One region of the Nesterenkonia sp. YGD6 genome, then DNA from elsewhere that is predicted to be linked to it. Evidence: riboswitches for the same ligand, from Rfam matches in the RefSeq annotation. Region 1 holds a riboswitch; each other region holds the start of a gene.

The links. A riboswitch is a leader RNA that binds a small molecule or an ion and turns the genes downstream of it on or off. The one in region 1 is predicted to bind S-adenosylmethionine.
Region 2: it holds a riboswitch for S-adenosylmethionine, as region 1 does, so the genes downstream of both, LTI14_RS03515 (methionine ABC transporter ATP-binding protein) here and LTI14_RS05030 (OsmC family protein) in region 1, are expected to answer to the same signal.
Region 3: it holds a riboswitch for S-adenosylmethionine, as region 1 does, so the genes downstream of both, LTI14_RS02575 (O-acetylhomoserine aminocarboxypropyltransferase/cysteine synthase family protein) here and LTI14_RS05030 (OsmC family protein) in region 1, are expected to answer to the same signal.
Region 4: it holds a riboswitch for S-adenosylmethionine, as region 1 does, so the genes downstream of both, LTI14_RS12650 (flavin reductase family protein) here and LTI14_RS05030 (OsmC family protein) in region 1, are expected to answer to the same signal.

Annotation. Positions count from the first base shown of each region.
Region 1 covers NZ_JAJOYY010000002.1:357,443-361,227, reverse strand. Annotated here, with positions in the region: gene LTI14_RS05035 (sodium:solute symporter family protein) at 1-1,131, opposite strand, end outside; gene LTI14_RS05030 (OsmC family protein) at 1,128-1,781, opposite strand; SAM riboswitch class I at 1,794-1,889, opposite strand; gene LTI14_RS05025 (hypothetical protein) at 2,058-2,213, opposite strand; gene tgt (tRNA guanosine(34) transglycosylase Tgt) at 2,622-3,785, opposite strand, start outside.
Region 2 covers NZ_JAJOYY010000001.1:779,785-783,569, forward strand. Annotated here, with positions in the region: gene LTI14_RS03510 (methionine ABC transporter permease) at 140-808, opposite strand; gene LTI14_RS03515 (methionine ABC transporter ATP-binding protein) at 808-1,722, opposite strand; SAM riboswitch class I at 1,730-1,829, opposite strand; SAM riboswitch class I at 1,951-2,063, shown strand; gene LTI14_RS03520 (ABC transporter ATP-binding protein) at 2,073-2,960, shown strand; gene LTI14_RS03525 (aliphatic sulfonate ABC transporter substrate-binding protein) at 3,184-3,785, shown strand, end outside.
Region 3 covers NZ_JAJOYY010000001.1:573,671-577,455, reverse strand. Annotated here, with positions in the region: gene LTI14_RS02580 (linear amide C-N hydrolase) at 1-424, shown strand, start outside; SAM riboswitch class IV at 517-649, shown strand; gene LTI14_RS02575 (O-acetylhomoserine aminocarboxypropyltransferase/cysteine synthase family protein) at 781-2,193, shown strand; gene metX (homoserine O-acetyltransferase MetX) at 2,209-3,339, shown strand; gene LTI14_RS02565 (SGNH/GDSL hydrolase family protein) at 3,369-3,785, opposite strand, start outside.
Region 4 covers NZ_JAJOYY010000009.1:55,553-59,337, reverse strand. Annotated here, with positions in the region: gene LTI14_RS12660 (acyl-CoA dehydrogenase family protein) at 1-295, opposite strand, end outside; gene LTI14_RS12655 (acyl-CoA dehydrogenase family protein) at 414-1,715, opposite strand; SAM riboswitch class I at 1,721-1,807, opposite strand; SAM riboswitch class I at 2,069-2,155, shown strand; gene LTI14_RS12650 (flavin reductase family protein) at 2,164-2,694, shown strand; gene acs (acetate--CoA ligase) at 2,839-3,785, shown strand, end outside.

The DNA of each region.
Region 1 (3,785 bases):
TGACTCCTCGGCGCGCAGGAGACTGAAGATCACCATCAGGACAGTGAGCCCCACCAGCGCGATCCGCGTGTAGCGCACCAGCTCCACCTGGGTCGCTCGGGGACGAAGCGCGCTCCCGAGGTCCCGGCCCAGCGAGGTGGCTCCAGAGAACTGGCAGGGTCCCGCCCAGCCCAGGGCGCATGCCCAGAGTCCCACGAAGAATACGGCCGCAGCCCAAGCAGGAAGGGAACCGGCGATGTACTCGGCGATGCCCACCAGGGGCAGCGATGCATCCGGGACCACAATCGAGGCGGCGACGCCGACGACGATTCCGAGAAGGATCAGGGGCATGCCGATGATCGCCGCGAGGAAGAGCCCCTTCTGGCCGTCTTCCGGGCTCCGCGCCGACATCGACATCTGAAAGGCGGCCTGAGCCAGGGGAACATTGACGATGAAGGTGCCGAACCAGGCAACGATCAGCGATATGCCGGCGTTCGAGACATCGAACATCTGTGGCTGCTCCTCAGCCAAGGTCTCGAGACCGCTGGGCCCGGGTGAGACCAGGAACGCCCAGATGCCCACGATGAACATCACGAAGATCATCAGGACATTCATGGTCTGGGAGAATGCCACGGAGCGCATGCCGCCGAAGGTCAGGAAGGCGAGCAGGATGATCGCTGTCAGAGCGATGCACTGCCACAGTGGGATCTCCGTGACCGCGAAGAGGGCGGACGCGAAGGCGATGCTGGTGGCCACTGAATACATCGGAAACGTCAGACCGGTGATCACAGAACTGATGGCCTGGGCTCCGCGGCCGAATCGGTCCCCGATGATGCCGGTGACCGTCACCACGAGCTTCTCTCGCAGGGGCTTGACCAGAAGGAGCGCGATCAGCAAGATCTGCACCGTTTCGGCCACGCCGTACCAGACCGCCGACACGCCTGTTCGGTAGCTCAGCTCGACGATCGCGATGTAGGAGGATCCTGAGAACAGTCCCGTGATGCAGAACGCGACGGTCCAAGGGCTGAAACTGCGACCGCTGACGAAGAATCCTCCGCGTCCCGAGCGGCCCACAGCGATGCGGCTTCCGAGTATGAGCCAGGCGGTGTATGCGAGTGCCAGGCCGATCGTCCAGAGTCCGACCGTCGTCACGAGCCCATCTCCACGAGATCTGGGGTGGCATCGGCGTTGAGGACCTCGAAGATCAAGTCCCCGTGGCTGGCGTCCCCGTCCACCTCGTAGCCCCAGGCGCGATTCGCCAGAGCTTCGGCGAGGCCATGGGAGTTCTTGTGCACGAATGCCCACGCGACTTCCAGGTCGATGTGCGCGTCGCGCAAGAGATTGATCGCGGGGCAGATGTGTTCGGCCCACTGGGCGAAGTCTGTCAGGACAGAGGAGTCCTGTTCGCTGGTCTCTACGACCAGCTGCAACCGGTACACGTAGAAATAGGGTTGCACATCTGCTTGCCCAGCCAACCCGCGAGTGTCCTGACGTGCCAGCGTGTATGTGGAGATGTCGGTGAGTGGCAGGGCCCGCCGATGGGCCAGCTGTTCGACCGCGACGGCGATGCAGCTGCTGACACCGCCGATCAGGTACTCCATCGGCGCGGGGCCCTGATCGCTGCCACCGCGCACCACAGGCTGGTCAGAGACGAAGCTGAAGTCCCGGACGGTGAGTTCGGTCCGTACTGGGCCCGACCACGTGCCAGCGACCCGCAGAGTCTTCGAAGAGGTGCGCAGGGGTGCCTCGGTGTACCTCGGATTCAGTCTGTTCTCTTGTGCGCTTGAAGCCGCTTTGGGCATGGAACATCTCACCTTTCATCGTTCCCAGCGGTAGCACCTGCTCACCCTGAAGGGGTGGGGTTGCTGCGACGTCGTTGAGCTAGGTCTCTCAGTCGCTCTGGATGATTCGTTGTCTGCTGAAACCTAGAGCGTCCGGCAGAAAGATGCAAACCCTAGAAAGCAGGGCGACCTGGAGCGCCCGCCACATCAGTCGTAGTTCCCGCCCGTCCTGCCAGAGTCACCCCACCGGCCCCACCGGCCCCACCGGCCCCACCGGCCCGACCGGGCGTCGAAGACTCAGAACAGGTCCGGCATCTCCTCGCGGAGCTTGGCGTCCAGCAGCTGCGCCAGCGATTCGATGCGGTGGTTCGAGAGACGGCTCTTGTCCCAGTACGCGGTGATCTTGCCGATCACCGCCGGGCAGGTCTCCTCGGAGCAGAGATGCTCGGTCATGTCCAGGGTGTGGAGTCCGGCCGGCTCCGCGCCAGGGGGAGTGCATCACTGCGCTGAGTGTGGATCTGGTGGATGGCACAGCTGCTCACGCTGGCACCGACTGGCAGCACCGGTGCCGCTCCGGCTGAGGGCACTTGTGGCGCGAGGCGCGATCGGACATGTTTCACCTGCCGCTCCAGCCGCCGGCGGGTCAGCACCGAGAGGGGCCAGAGACGCTGGAAGAGAGCCTCTTCTCCGGACCGCACGCCCCGGATCGCGCCGGGGATTCGCGCAGAATGCGCAACTCGTCTTCACGGTTGCGACTGTTCTCTCAGCAGTCATCGGTTGACCAAGGACAGGTTCTTGCGAATCTTGAGAAATGACCTTCGGAGGAGGTGGACCTCCACGGTCCGACCTGAGGTCATCCGGCTACGGCGTGGACCCAGCCTGATAGCGGCCCAGGGTGGCGTCGCGGAACTCGTAGAACCGGCCCTGTTCGATGCTGGCCCGGATGTCATCGACCATCTTGATCGTGTAGTGCTCGTTATGGATGGTGCACAGCGTGTTGTAGAGCATCTCCTTGGCCTTGAAGAGGTGATGCAGGTAGGCCCGGGTGTAGTTCTGACAGGTGTAGCAGGTGCACTCCTCATCGATGGGGGAGAAGTCGCGCTTGAAGCGAGCCTGCGGGATGTTGTAGCGACCATCGGGGTGATAGACCCGTCCGGTCCGCGCCACTCGAGAGGGGGAGACGCAGTCGAAGGTGTCTGCCCCGTTCTCGATGGCGGTGAAGAAGTCTTCGGGCTCGGAGATCCCCAGCAGGTGGCGCGGCTTGTTCTCCGGGAGCTCCTCGGCCATCCAGCTCACGATCACCCCGAGGTTCTCCTTGTCCAGGGCGCCGCCGATTCCGAAGCCGTCGAAGCTCTGCCCCTCGATCTCCATGGAGCCCAGATCCTTCGCGGCCTTGCGCCGCAGATCCTCGTACTGGGCACCCTGGAGCACCCCGAAGAGTGCCTGGTAGGGGCGGTGGCTGCGCTCGGCGGTGAGGCTGCGGTGCGCGGAGAGGCAGCGCTCGGCCCAGAGCCGGGTGCGCTCCAGGGAGGTCTCCTGGTAGTCGCGGGTGTTGAACAGCGTGGTCAGCTCGTCGAAGGCGAAGATGATGTCCGCGCCGATCTCGTGCTGCAGCTTCATCGAGATCTCCGGGGTGAACCGGTGGGTGGTGCCGTCGATATGGGACTTGAAGGTCACGCCGTCGTCGTCCACCAGGGCAAGGCGCACCTTCTTCGGGGCGACGGCCGCGTCATCGGGGACCACCGAGGCGTCCATGGTGATGACCTTCTTGAACCCCGCGCCCAGACTCATGACCTGGAATCCGCCGGAGTCGGTGAAGGTGGGCAGCGGCCAGTTCATGAACCGGCCCAGCCCGCCCGCGGCGTCGATCACATCGGTGCCCGGCTGCAGATTCAGGTGATACGCATTGGCCAGGGCGGCCTGGGCGCCGATCTCGAGCATCTCCTCGGGGCGCACGGTCTTGATCGTGGCCTTGGTGGCCACCGGGATGAAGGCCGGGGTCTTGATGTCCCCGTGGGGAGTGCG
Region 2 (3,785 bases), on a different contig from region 1:
GCGTCGGACGCCAGCCCTGGCAGCGGAGCGAGGTGATGCGGGGTGGTGTTGCCGTTCCGCGGATGCGCGGGTCAGGCGAAGATCCTGCTCAGACGGTGATCTCGGTCAGGCGAGGATCTCGGTCATGCGGTGATCGCGGTCAGGCGGTGACGCGCCGGTCCGAGGCCCGGGCGAGCCGGGTGCCGGCGAACTGCACCAGAGTCACCAGCAGCACCATCAGTACGATGGCGGCGATCATGGTGGGGGTCTCATAGCGGTAGTAGCCGTAGCGGATCGCCAGGTCACCGATGCCCCCGCCGCCGACCAGCCCTGACATCGCCGAATAGGAGATGAAGCTGACCGTGGTGATGGTGATGGAGCCGATCAGTCCGGGCTTGGCGTCGACGAGCAGCACGTTGCGGATGATCTGCCCGCGCGTGGCGCCCATCGCCCGGGACGCCTCCACCGCACCGGAGCCCAGCTGGGTGATGTTCTGCTCCACCAGGCGGGCGAAGTAGGGGATGGCGTTGATCGTCAGCGGGACAATCACCGCGGCGGTGCCCACCGAGGTGCCGACCACGAACCGGGTGAACGGGATGATGGCGATGAGCAGGATCAGGAACGGGAAGGACCGGATCATGTTCACCACCCCGGAGACGATCGCATGAGACCGTGGCCGCGGCGCCAGTCCGTCGGGGGCGTGGACGAAGAGCCAGATCCCCAGCGGGGTGCCCAGCAGGACCGCCACCGGGATGGCGACCCCGATCATCGCGAAGGTCTCCAGCATGGCCTGGTTGATCTCGGGAAGCCGCTCGATGACGAGGTCCATCAGCGCACACCCCCTGCCGAGCCGGCCAGGGCGGCGTGCTCTGACCGGCGCGTCTGACCCTGATCCTGAGACTCCGCGTGCTGCGGGGAGCGTCGCGTGGACTGACCCGACTTCTGCTCGCCGGACTCCGACCCATGCGCGGCCGGGCCGCTGCGGTCCAGCCGTATCCCATCGCTGAGCAGGTACTTTCCGATCGAGGTCCGCGGATTGAACCCTTCTCGGCGGAGCTCGCTCGCCGGGAACTCCTCGACGACCCGCCCATCCTCCATCACCGCGACGTTGTCGGCGAGAGCCTTGATGACTTCCATCTCGTGGGTCACGATCACCACGGTGATGCCGAATTCACGGTTCACATCCGCGAGGTACTGCAGCACGGTGGCAGTGGTGAAGGGGTCCAGCGCAGAGGTCGGCTCATCGCAGAGCAGCACCTCAGGCTTGGTCGCCAGTGCCCGAGCGATCGCCACGCGCTGCTTCTGACCACCCGAGAGCTGAGCCGGATACACGGAGGCCTTGTCGGTGATGTCCACGATCTCCAGCGCCTCGGCCGCCCGCCGCAGACGTTCACGGCGGTCCATGACCCCGGCGAACTTCAGCGACAGCTCGACGTTCTGGGCGACGCTGAGGTTGTTGACCAGGTTGAATCCCTGGAAGATCATGCCGATCTGGTGCCGGGCCCGGCGCAGCGCCGCATCGTCCAAGCCGGTCAGCTCGGTGCCGGCGACGCTGACCTGGCCCGAGGTGGGGCGCTCGAGCAGATTGATGTTGCGCAGCAGCGTGGACTTGCCGGCGCCGGAGAACCCGATGATGCCTTGGATGCTGCCGCGCGGCACCTCGAGGCTGACGTCATCGACCGCGGTCAGCGGCTCGTGGCCGCGGGCGGCAAAGGTCGTCGAGACATGGGACAGGGAAATCAAGGGGCATACTCCATCGGTCCTGGCGTTAGCACCCGGCGGAGGCCGTGAAGCCCTCCGGGTTGCTGCGACGTCTTCGAGCCAGATCTCTCGGTCGCTCTGGATGGTTGAGTGCCTTCACTGTAATGGTGAGCGTGGGCAGAAAGTCAAGTCGCGATATGTGTTGCGTTTTGTCTCATTTGCTGAACGCGACATTGATCGGATTCCCCGCCTGGGCGTAGTCTGATCCGCGTACCATCCCGAGCGGCCGAGAGATCTGGCTCGTCGACGCCGCAGCAACCCAGGGAGGGGCACCTTTGCAAGGGTGTCTTTTCGCCGGGTGCTACCGCCAGGATCGATGGGAGTATCCTCTGATGATTTCGCCTGCCTCCACCCTGACCGACTACACCGCAACAACCGCTGCCGGCCCTGCCGAGCCCTCAGACGCCACCTCCGTGGCTGCCGCCAAGCCCGACAGCCGGCAGCAGTACACGTCACTCGATGTCCAGCTCTCCGGCGTCGGCCGCGCCTTCGGATCGCGCACCGTGCTGCGCGACGTCAGCCTGCAGATCGCTCCCGGTGAGGTGCTCGCGATCCTGGGTTCCTCCGGCTGCGGCAAGTCCACGCTGCTGCGCGCCGTCGGTGGTCTCGACACCGGCAGCACCGGCGAGATCCTGATCAACGGTTCCCCGGTGCAGCGCTACGACGAGCGCACCGCGGTCGGATTCCAGGAGCCGCGACTGCTGCCCTGGCGCTCGATCCACAAGAACGTCAGCCTGGGGCTGCCGCGCAGCCTGTCCAAGGCCGAGGGGCGTGAACGCGTGGACGAGCTCCTGGAGCTGGTCGGTCTGCACGACCGCGCGTCGCTGCGACCCCGGGAGATCTCCGGAGGCATGGCGCAGCGCGCGTCGCTCGCCCGGGCACTGGCTCGCCGCCCCGGCGTGCTGCTGCTCGACGAGCCCTTCGGCGCCCTGGACGCGCTCACCCGGCTGAAGATGCAGGACCTGCTGCTGGATCTGCATGCGCAGACCGGCACCACGGTGCTGCTCGTCACCCACGACGTGGATGAGGCGCTGCAGCTGGCAGACCGCGTGCTGCTCCTCGGGCAGGACCCGGCGGACCCCGATCCCGCCGAAGGTGCCACGATCGCCCGACTGCTGAGCGTGCCCGGGCGACGTCCGCGAGATCGCGCCTCCGCGGAGCTTGCCGCTCTGCGCGGGGAGCTCTTCTCCGGCCTCGGCGTCGACTCGCACAGCCACTGACTCGTCCCGGCAGCTGATCGGGCCGACTCCGCTCGTCCTGACCTGACCAGCGGGGCTCCGCCGACGCGGTCCCCGCACTGCCGGATCACCACCTCCGGGGCCCATTCCCTGCCTGACCCCACATGCCGCACATGCCAGGAGCCTTCTGCCGCTTCTGCCTGACACGCACGACCATGAACCTCGAACACGATGTCCATCCTTGAAGAATCGAAAGGCCCTCCCCATGCCCAGCACCTCCGCTTCCCGCTCCCCGCGCTCCCGCCGCACCTCCGTCAAAGCTGTCTCCGCAGCCGCCGCCGTCGCGCTGCTCGCCACCGCCTGCGGCGGTGATGGCGGCGAGGACGAGCAGCTGGAGACGCTGAACATCGACTTCGCCACGTACAACCCGCTGAGCCTGATCATCCTGGAGAACGGCTGGCTGGAGGAAGAGCTCGAAGAGCTCGACGTCGACGTGCAGTGGGTGCAGTCCCAGGGCTCGAACCGCGCGAACGAGAACCTGCGCGCGGGCAACATCCACGTGGGCTCCACCGCCGGCTCGGCCGCGCTGCTGAACCGCGCCGTCGGCGCCGACACCCACACGATCATGATCGAGAACCAGCCCGAGTGGTCCGCTCTGGTCACCCAGGAAGGCTCCGACATCGAATCCGTGGAGGATCTCGAGGGAGCTTCGATCGCCGCCACCCTGGCCACCGACCCCTACTTCTTCATGGCGCGCGCGCTGCAGGAGGCCGGGCTGAGCGTGGACGACGTCGAGGTCCAGGCGCTGCAGCACGCCGACGGCCGCCAGGCGCTGGAGAACGGCGACGTCGACGCCTGGGCCGGACT
Region 3 (3,785 bases), on a different contig from region 1:
CTACTGGCGCGGCATCGGCGGTACCGTCATGCTCCCGGGCACCAATCGCGCCGCCGACCGCTATGTCCGGGCAAGCTTCTACATCAACGCGGTGCCGCAGGTGGAAGACCGCACCATCGCGACCGCGTCGGTGTTCGGGGTGATCCGCAACGCGTCGGTCCCCTATGGGATCAGCACTCCGGGGCAGCCGAACATCTCCTCGACCCAGTGGCGCACCGTGGCGGACCACAAGGACCGTCGCTACTTCTTCGACTCCGCGCTGCGGCCCAGCGTCATCTGGGTGTCCCTGGACCGACTCGACCTGCGAGAAGGCTCAGGTGTCCGCCGCATGGATCTTGCTGATGGCCCGCCCGACGGCCACGCCGGCGACGTCAGTGATCTCTTCGAGCCCGCGGAGCCGTTCGCGTTCCTCGGGCCGGAGTGACTCGCGGCAGGGTGGCCGAACATGACGAACTGCGAACCCGACCCCTGGCCCGCACTTGCAAGGAAGCATTCCGCGATGCAGACTTGGTCCTAGGTCAAGAGTGCCAGCGCAAAACCCCGGTTTGCTGGCCGGCAACCCTCCAGTTCGCGGTGGGGTGCCCCGGGTGACGACCTGGCTGAAACAGTCAGTGAAGCAATTCACCGACTCACTCAGCAAGCGCGGGCCACACACCAGTGCGGGCCCAACATCCCAGTCCTCAGGACAGGGCCGTACAGGATTCAGCGCCGGAAGCTCGACCACCGGCAGCGACGTTCACATCCGGCCCGGTTCCTGGGCCGCATTGAACGGAGAATCCTTTGAGCAACGAGAACACCTGGCAGTTCGAGACCCAGCAGATCCATGCCGGAGTCGCCCCCGACCCGGTCACCGGAGCACGGGCGCTGCCGATCCAGCAGACCACCTCCTTCGTCTTCCCGGACACCGCCGCCGCCGCGCGCCGCTTCGGACTCGAGGAGATCGCCCCGATCTACTCGCGCATCGGCAACCCCACCGTCCAGGCGGTGGAGGATAAGATCGCCGCCCTCGAAGGCGGAGTCGGGGCGCTCGCCGTCGGCTCCGGACAGGCTGCCACCACGCTGGCGCTGCTGAACATCGCTTCGGCCGGCAGCCACATCGTCGCCTCACCCACCCTCTACGGCGGCACACAGAACCTCTTCAAGCACACCCTGCCGAAGTTCGGCATCGAGGTCTCCTTCGTGGAGGACCCCGATGACCTGGAATCCTGGCGCGCCGCCACCCGGGAGAACACGGTCGCCTTCTTCGGCGAATCCGTGGCGAACCCGCGCGGGGACGTGCTGGACATCGAAGGCGTCGCCTCGGTGGCGCATGAGTTCGGGGCACCGCTGATCATCGACTCCACGCTGACCACCCCATACCTGATCAAGCCGATCGACTTCGGCGCCGACGTCGTCGTGCACTCGGCCACCAAATTCCTCGGCGGCCACGGCACGGCCATCGCCGGGGTGATCGTGGACTCCGGGCGCTTCGACTACTTCGCCCACCCGGAGCGCTTCCCCGGCTTCTCCACCCCGGACGAGAGCTACCACGGGCTGGTCTTCGGCCGGGATCTCGGCGCCGACGGGATCTTCGGGGTCAACCTCTCCTTCATCCTCAAGGCCCGGGTCCAGCTGCTGCGCGACCTCGGTCCGGCACTGTCCCCGCACAACGCCTTCGAGATCAACCTGGGGCTGGAGACCCTCTCGCTGCGGATCGAACGCCATGTCGAGAACGCGCAGAAGGTCGCCGAGTACCTGGAGGCCCATGACGCCGTGCGACGGGTCTACTACTCCGGTCTGCCCTCGAGCCCCTGCTTCGAGCGCGCTCAGAAGTACCTGCCCCGCGGATCCGGGGCGGTGCTGTCCTTCGAGCTCGCCGGAGGAGCAGCCCACGACGCTTCAGGTCAGGCCCGGGCGGGCCAGGCCTTCGTGGACGCGCTGGAGCTGCACTCGCTGGTGGCCAATGTCGGCGACGTCCGCTCCCTGGTGATCCACCCCGCCTCGACCACGCACAGCCAGCTCAGCGACGCCGAGCAGCGCGCCGCCGGAGTCAAGCCCGGACTGGTCCGGCTCTCGGTGGGCCTGGAGCATATCGACGACATCATCGCCGATCTGGACCAGGGCTTCGAGAAGGCCGCCCAGGGCGCTGTGAACGCGGCAGCGGAGGCCGGCGCGGACAATGTGACGAAGCAAGAAACCGCAGCGGCGGTCTGAGGTTAGGGTGATCAGGTGCTGAATGACTTTGGGAACAGGCCCGCCGGTGCGTTGAAGACCGCTGAGGTCGGCGCGTACACCTTCGAGGCCGGCGGGCGGCTGCCCGAAGTCACCCTCGCCTACGAGACCTGGGGCACGCTGAACGAGGACGGCAGCAACGCCGTCCTGGTCGCCCACGCCCTCACCGGTGACTCCCACGTCGCCGCCACCGCGGCGGATGCCTCCATCGGATGGTGGGAAGGGCTGCTCGGACCGGGCCGCCCGATCGACACCGAGCGCTGGTTCGTGATCGCCCCGGCCATGGTGGGTGGCTGCTACGGCTCCACCGGACCCGCCTCCCTGGATCCCGAGGGGAAGCCCTACGGCTCCCGATTCCCCTTCGTGACCATTCGCGACTCCGTGCATCTCGAAGCCCGGCTGGCTCATGCCCTGGGCATTCGGAAGTTCCACACGGTGATCGGCGGATCCATGGGAGGCGCCCGGGCGCTGGAATGGGCCGTGACCTACCCGGAGATGGTCGAAGGCGTGGCCGTCTTCGCCTGCGGAGCGGCCTCCACCGCGGAGCAGATCGCCTTCGGCCAGGCCCAGGTGCTGGCTGTGGAGAACGATCCCCATTTCGCCGGCGGCGACTATTACGGCGGCCCGGCGCCGCAGGCCGGGCTGGGACTGGCGCGCCGGATCGCGCACATCACCTACCGCGCGGAGTACGAGCTGGCGGTGCGCTTCGGCCGCTCCGCCCAGGGCATGGAAGACCCCGTCGGCTGGTCCCAGCGCAGGCGCGGGCGCTACCAGGTGGAGTCCTACCTGGACCACCAGGCCGAGAAGCTGCTCCAGCGCTTCGACCCCAACGCCTACATCGTCCTCGCCGAGGCCTTGATGAGCCACGACGTCGGCCGCGGACGCGGGGGAGTGGACCAGGCGCTCGCCGGGGTCACCGCGGCGCCATTCTTGGCGGCCGTGACCACGGACCGGCTGTACTTCCCGAAACAGTCCCAGGAGATCGCCGACGCGATCCCCGGGGACCATCAGGTGCACATGATCGACTCTCCGATCGGCCACGACGGATTCCTCACCAGCGCGGAGCAGCTCGGCGACGCCATGCGGGAGACTCTCCAGCTGGGGAGCCGCGCGCCCCTGCGCCTCTGAACCTCCGGCGGCTCTGAACCTCCGGCGGCTCAGGCGTCGTCGACGCCGCCACCCGGGGGCATGGACCCGCCGAAGAGCGGCTCGAAGGTCGGTCGCTTCGCGTAGATCCCATCCCCGGAGGACCTCCCGCGGAGCCGCCGGACCACCCAGGGGAAGAGGTGGTGGCGCGCCCAGACGGCGTCATCCACCCGGGCCGCACGCCAGCTCCGCACCGGAACCGGGCGCGGCTCCGAGGGCTTGAGATCGTGCTCGACGTTCATCGTCTCCAACACCATGCGGGCGATCGTGTGGTGGCCCAGCGCGGAGAAGTGCAGCCGGTCGTCGTCCCACATCTCCGGGCGGGTCAGCTCGCGCAGGGACCACATATCGGCGACCACGGCGTCATGCCGGGCCGCGATGGTGCGCACGTTCTCGTTGAAGATCGCCACCTTCCCGCGGATCGAGCC
Region 4 (3,785 bases), on a different contig from region 1:
CGAACTCCTCGGGGATCAGCAGGGTCACCAGCCCGGAGGCCTTGAGCAGCCGGGCCTCGCGATACGGGGTCTCGTTGGCTCGGTCCCGCTCCACGGCGTCCTGGGCGAGGGTCTCTGCAACTTGAGTGGCGATCGCGCTCCAGTGCGCGAGCTCCGCGCCGTCGGCTCCGCGGGTCCAATGAGTGCGGGTTGCTGAAACCCGCGGCACTGCCGGGTCCGACGCCGGGGTTCTGGACGTCGTCGTGTGGGGTGATGTGGCTGGAGCTGATGTGGCGGTGTCTGCGGGGTGTGTCATGTCTTGATCTCCGAGGGTGCGAGTCAGGGTACGGACGTGGTGCGGCTGGGCACAGGGACGCCGTCAGGCGAGTGCAATGGGCCTATGACGTGCGTGTGAAAGAGATGCGGGTGAGTTCTCAGGCGCTCGGCGCGGCGCTGACCGGTGCATCTGGCGGACTGGCCGCGGCAGACTCATTCGCGAGGCCCGGCTCGCCGACGCTCCACAGCCGGACCGGCTCGGTGCCGTTGACCCGGTGGTCCCCGGCGATCCGGGCCTTATAGACCCAGGGGTTGTGGCTGGTGACAGTGCGCGCGTTGCGCCAGTGCCGGTCCAGGCTGCGGGACTGGCTCACCCCGGAGGCACCGAGGACGTCGAAGATCCGGGTGACCGCCTCCAGCACGGGGCGGTGCAGCGCCACCTGCGCGCGGCCAGTGGCGAGCTCCACGGCGTTGGCTGCCTCGATCTGGGCATCCTGGGTGCTGCTTCGTGCGGCGAAGGCGGCATCGAGGCTGGCGGCGGTGGCGAGGACCTGCGCACGCGCCAGCGCCGCCACGGCATCCACCTCTCCGACGGCCTGGAGCAGCTGCGGATCGGTGCGTGGGGTGCGGGTGTTGGCGTGGGAGAAGGTCCTCGAGCGCTCATGCAGCAGCGTTGCGGCGTCCCGTGCCGCGGCCTCGACGACGCCGGCGAGCACGATCAGCAGGAAGTGCTGGTAGAGCGCAGTCTGGTACGGGAAGCGATCGGTCAGTCCGCGCAGCTCCGACTCCTCCACCACGGCGTCGGTCAGCCGCGCGGTGCCGGAGCCGGTGGTGCGCTGTCCGAAGCCGTCCCAGTCGTCGTCGATCTGCACTCCGGGCTGGTCCCGGCGCACCAGCACGGCGAGCTCATTGCCCGCGGCGTCCCGGGCGGTGACGTCGAGCCAGTCCGCGAAGATCGCACCGGTGGTGTAGTACTTCACCCCTGTGACCCTGGGCCCGTCGTCGGTCTGGCTGACCACGGTGCCGGACTGGTGGAAGCCGCCCTTGCCCGGTTCGGTCCAGGCGTTGCCGACCAGCTCCCCTGCGGCCAACCTGGCGAGCCAGCGCTGCACGACGCGCCGGGCATCGGGCCCGGCGTCAGGCGCGGAGTCAGGGGCGGGGTCAGTTCGGGCGTCGCAGCGCCACAGCAGATCCTCCTGGACCGCGAAGTGGCCGCGCAGCACCTGCGGGATGTTGCTGTCCTGGGCGGCGAGCTCCAGGAGGACCTCGGTGGTCTGCACCCAGTCCAAGCCGTATCCACCAGCCGGCTCCGGCACGCGAAGCCGTCCGATGCCACCTGCCACGAGGTCCGTGACCTCATCGCGGGCGAGCTCACGGCTGCGCTCTCGGTCGAGCGCGGAGAGGCCGACACGCTCAATGGCGTCGCGCAGATTCTGGGGCACAGGCAGCTGAATGTTCATTCTTTCCTCCATCGATTCTGGCGGTAGCACCCGGCATGTCCGGGTTGCTGCGACGTCTTCGGGCCAGATCCCTCGGTCGCTCTGGATGGTGATGACGCTAAATATAGAGGGTGTGGGGGCTCATTCGTCAAGTTCGCATGACGCCACATGTCTGAACTCTGCCGCGGGTCATTGCAGAGCCGAGCGATCGATATCCCTGAACTTCTACCCTGCAAATCCGCAGTGCGCCCTAGTTTGTTCATCTGGCGAATCATGAACGCATTCGGTGCCGACCCACGCTGGGAATGTCACATGGCGTCTCACAGTGCGAACAATTCTTGCTGGTCGGCGAGACGACGCGTAGCGTTGAGGTGTCACCATCCCGAGCGGCTGAGAGATCTGGCTCAGAGACGCCGCAGCAACCCGGATTCGCCGGGTGCTAACGCCAGGACCGATGGAGTTGATCTGCATGTCTGTTCCTGCTCGCACCCTTGAGAACCCCACCGCCGCGTCCCGTGTGGACTCCTTTGCGCTGCGCCACGCCCTGGCACAGTTTCCGCAGGGCGTCGTCGCCGTCGGCGCGGAGGTCGATGGGACACCTGAGGCGATCATCGCATCCACCTTCACGGTGGGCGTCTCGCTGGAGCCACCCCTGGTCACCCTGGCGGTGCAGCACGATTCCTCCACCTGGCCGAAGCTTGAGCGCAGCGGCGGCGAACTGGGCATCTCGGTGCTCGGCCGCGATCAGAACGGGCTGTGCAGGCAGATCGCGTCCAAGGACCGCGCCAACCGATTCACCGGGGTGGACTACCAGCTCCACGGCTCGGCGCTGCTGCTCGATGGGGTCCCGATGTGGCTGCGCACCCGGATCTACGACCGGGTCCGCGCCGGGGACCACGACATCATCGTGCTGGAGATCCTGGACCTGGGCTTCACCGAGGGCGCTCCTGGGCTGGTCTTCCACCAGCACGAGTTCAAGACCCTGACCACCCTGAGCTGACCCGAAGGACCCTTGTTGAGCATCCACCCTCGATCCACCGTGCCCGCAGCCGCGGCCACTCCCGAAGACTCGACGCACCGCGACACCCCCGAAACAACACCCTCGTGCAAGGACCAGCGCTCCGCGATCGTGCCCTCGCATCCGTTGAGCGCCGACGTGCACGCCTGGACGGACCCGCAGGACGAGGACCAGCGCATGGCATTCTGGTCCGCGGCGGCCACCCTGTTGGACTGGTCGACCCCGTGGGAGACCACCCACTCCTGGACCCCGCCGAACCCGGTCACCCAGCGCGGCCCGAAGATCGGCTGGTATGAGGGCGGGACGCTCAACGCCGCGGTGAACTGCGTGGACCGCCACGTCGCCGCGGGACGCGGGGAGAAGATCGCGCTGCACTTCGAAGGCGAGCCCGGAGACCGCGAGGACGTCAGCTACGCCGAGCTGGGCCGTCGGGTCAACCAGGCGGCGAACGCGCTGACCAGCATGGGCATCACCCGCGGGGACCGCGTGGTGATCTACCTTCCGGTGCTGGTGGAGACCATCGTGATCACGCTGGCCTGCGCCCGGGTCGGCGCGGTGCACTCGCTGGTCTTCGGCGGATTCTCCGCCGAGGCGCTGAAGTTCCGTGTCGAGGACACCGGGGCGAAGCTGCTGGTCACCACCGATGGTCAGTTCCGCCGCGGCAGGGCCGTGCCGGTGAAGGCCAACGCTGATGCCGCCGTCGCCGAGGCCACCGCCGAGCACGGCGGCAACCTCGAACACGTCCTGGTGATCAACCGCACAGACTCCCCCGTGGCATGGACGCCGGCGCGGGACCTCTGGTGGCACGAGGTGGTCGAGACCGCCTCCCCCGAGCACACCCCGGAGTTCTTCGACGCCGAGACCGAGCTGTTCATCATGTACACCTCCGGGACCACCGGCAAGCCCAAGGGACTCGTCCACACCACCGGCGGCTACCTCACCGGGGCCCTGTACACCTACCTGCGGCTCTTCGCCCACCCTGACCCGGAGCGGCGCACCCAGGACGTCCACTGGTGCACCGCCGACCTGGCCTGGGTCACCGCGCACACCTATGAGATCTACGGCCCGCTGGC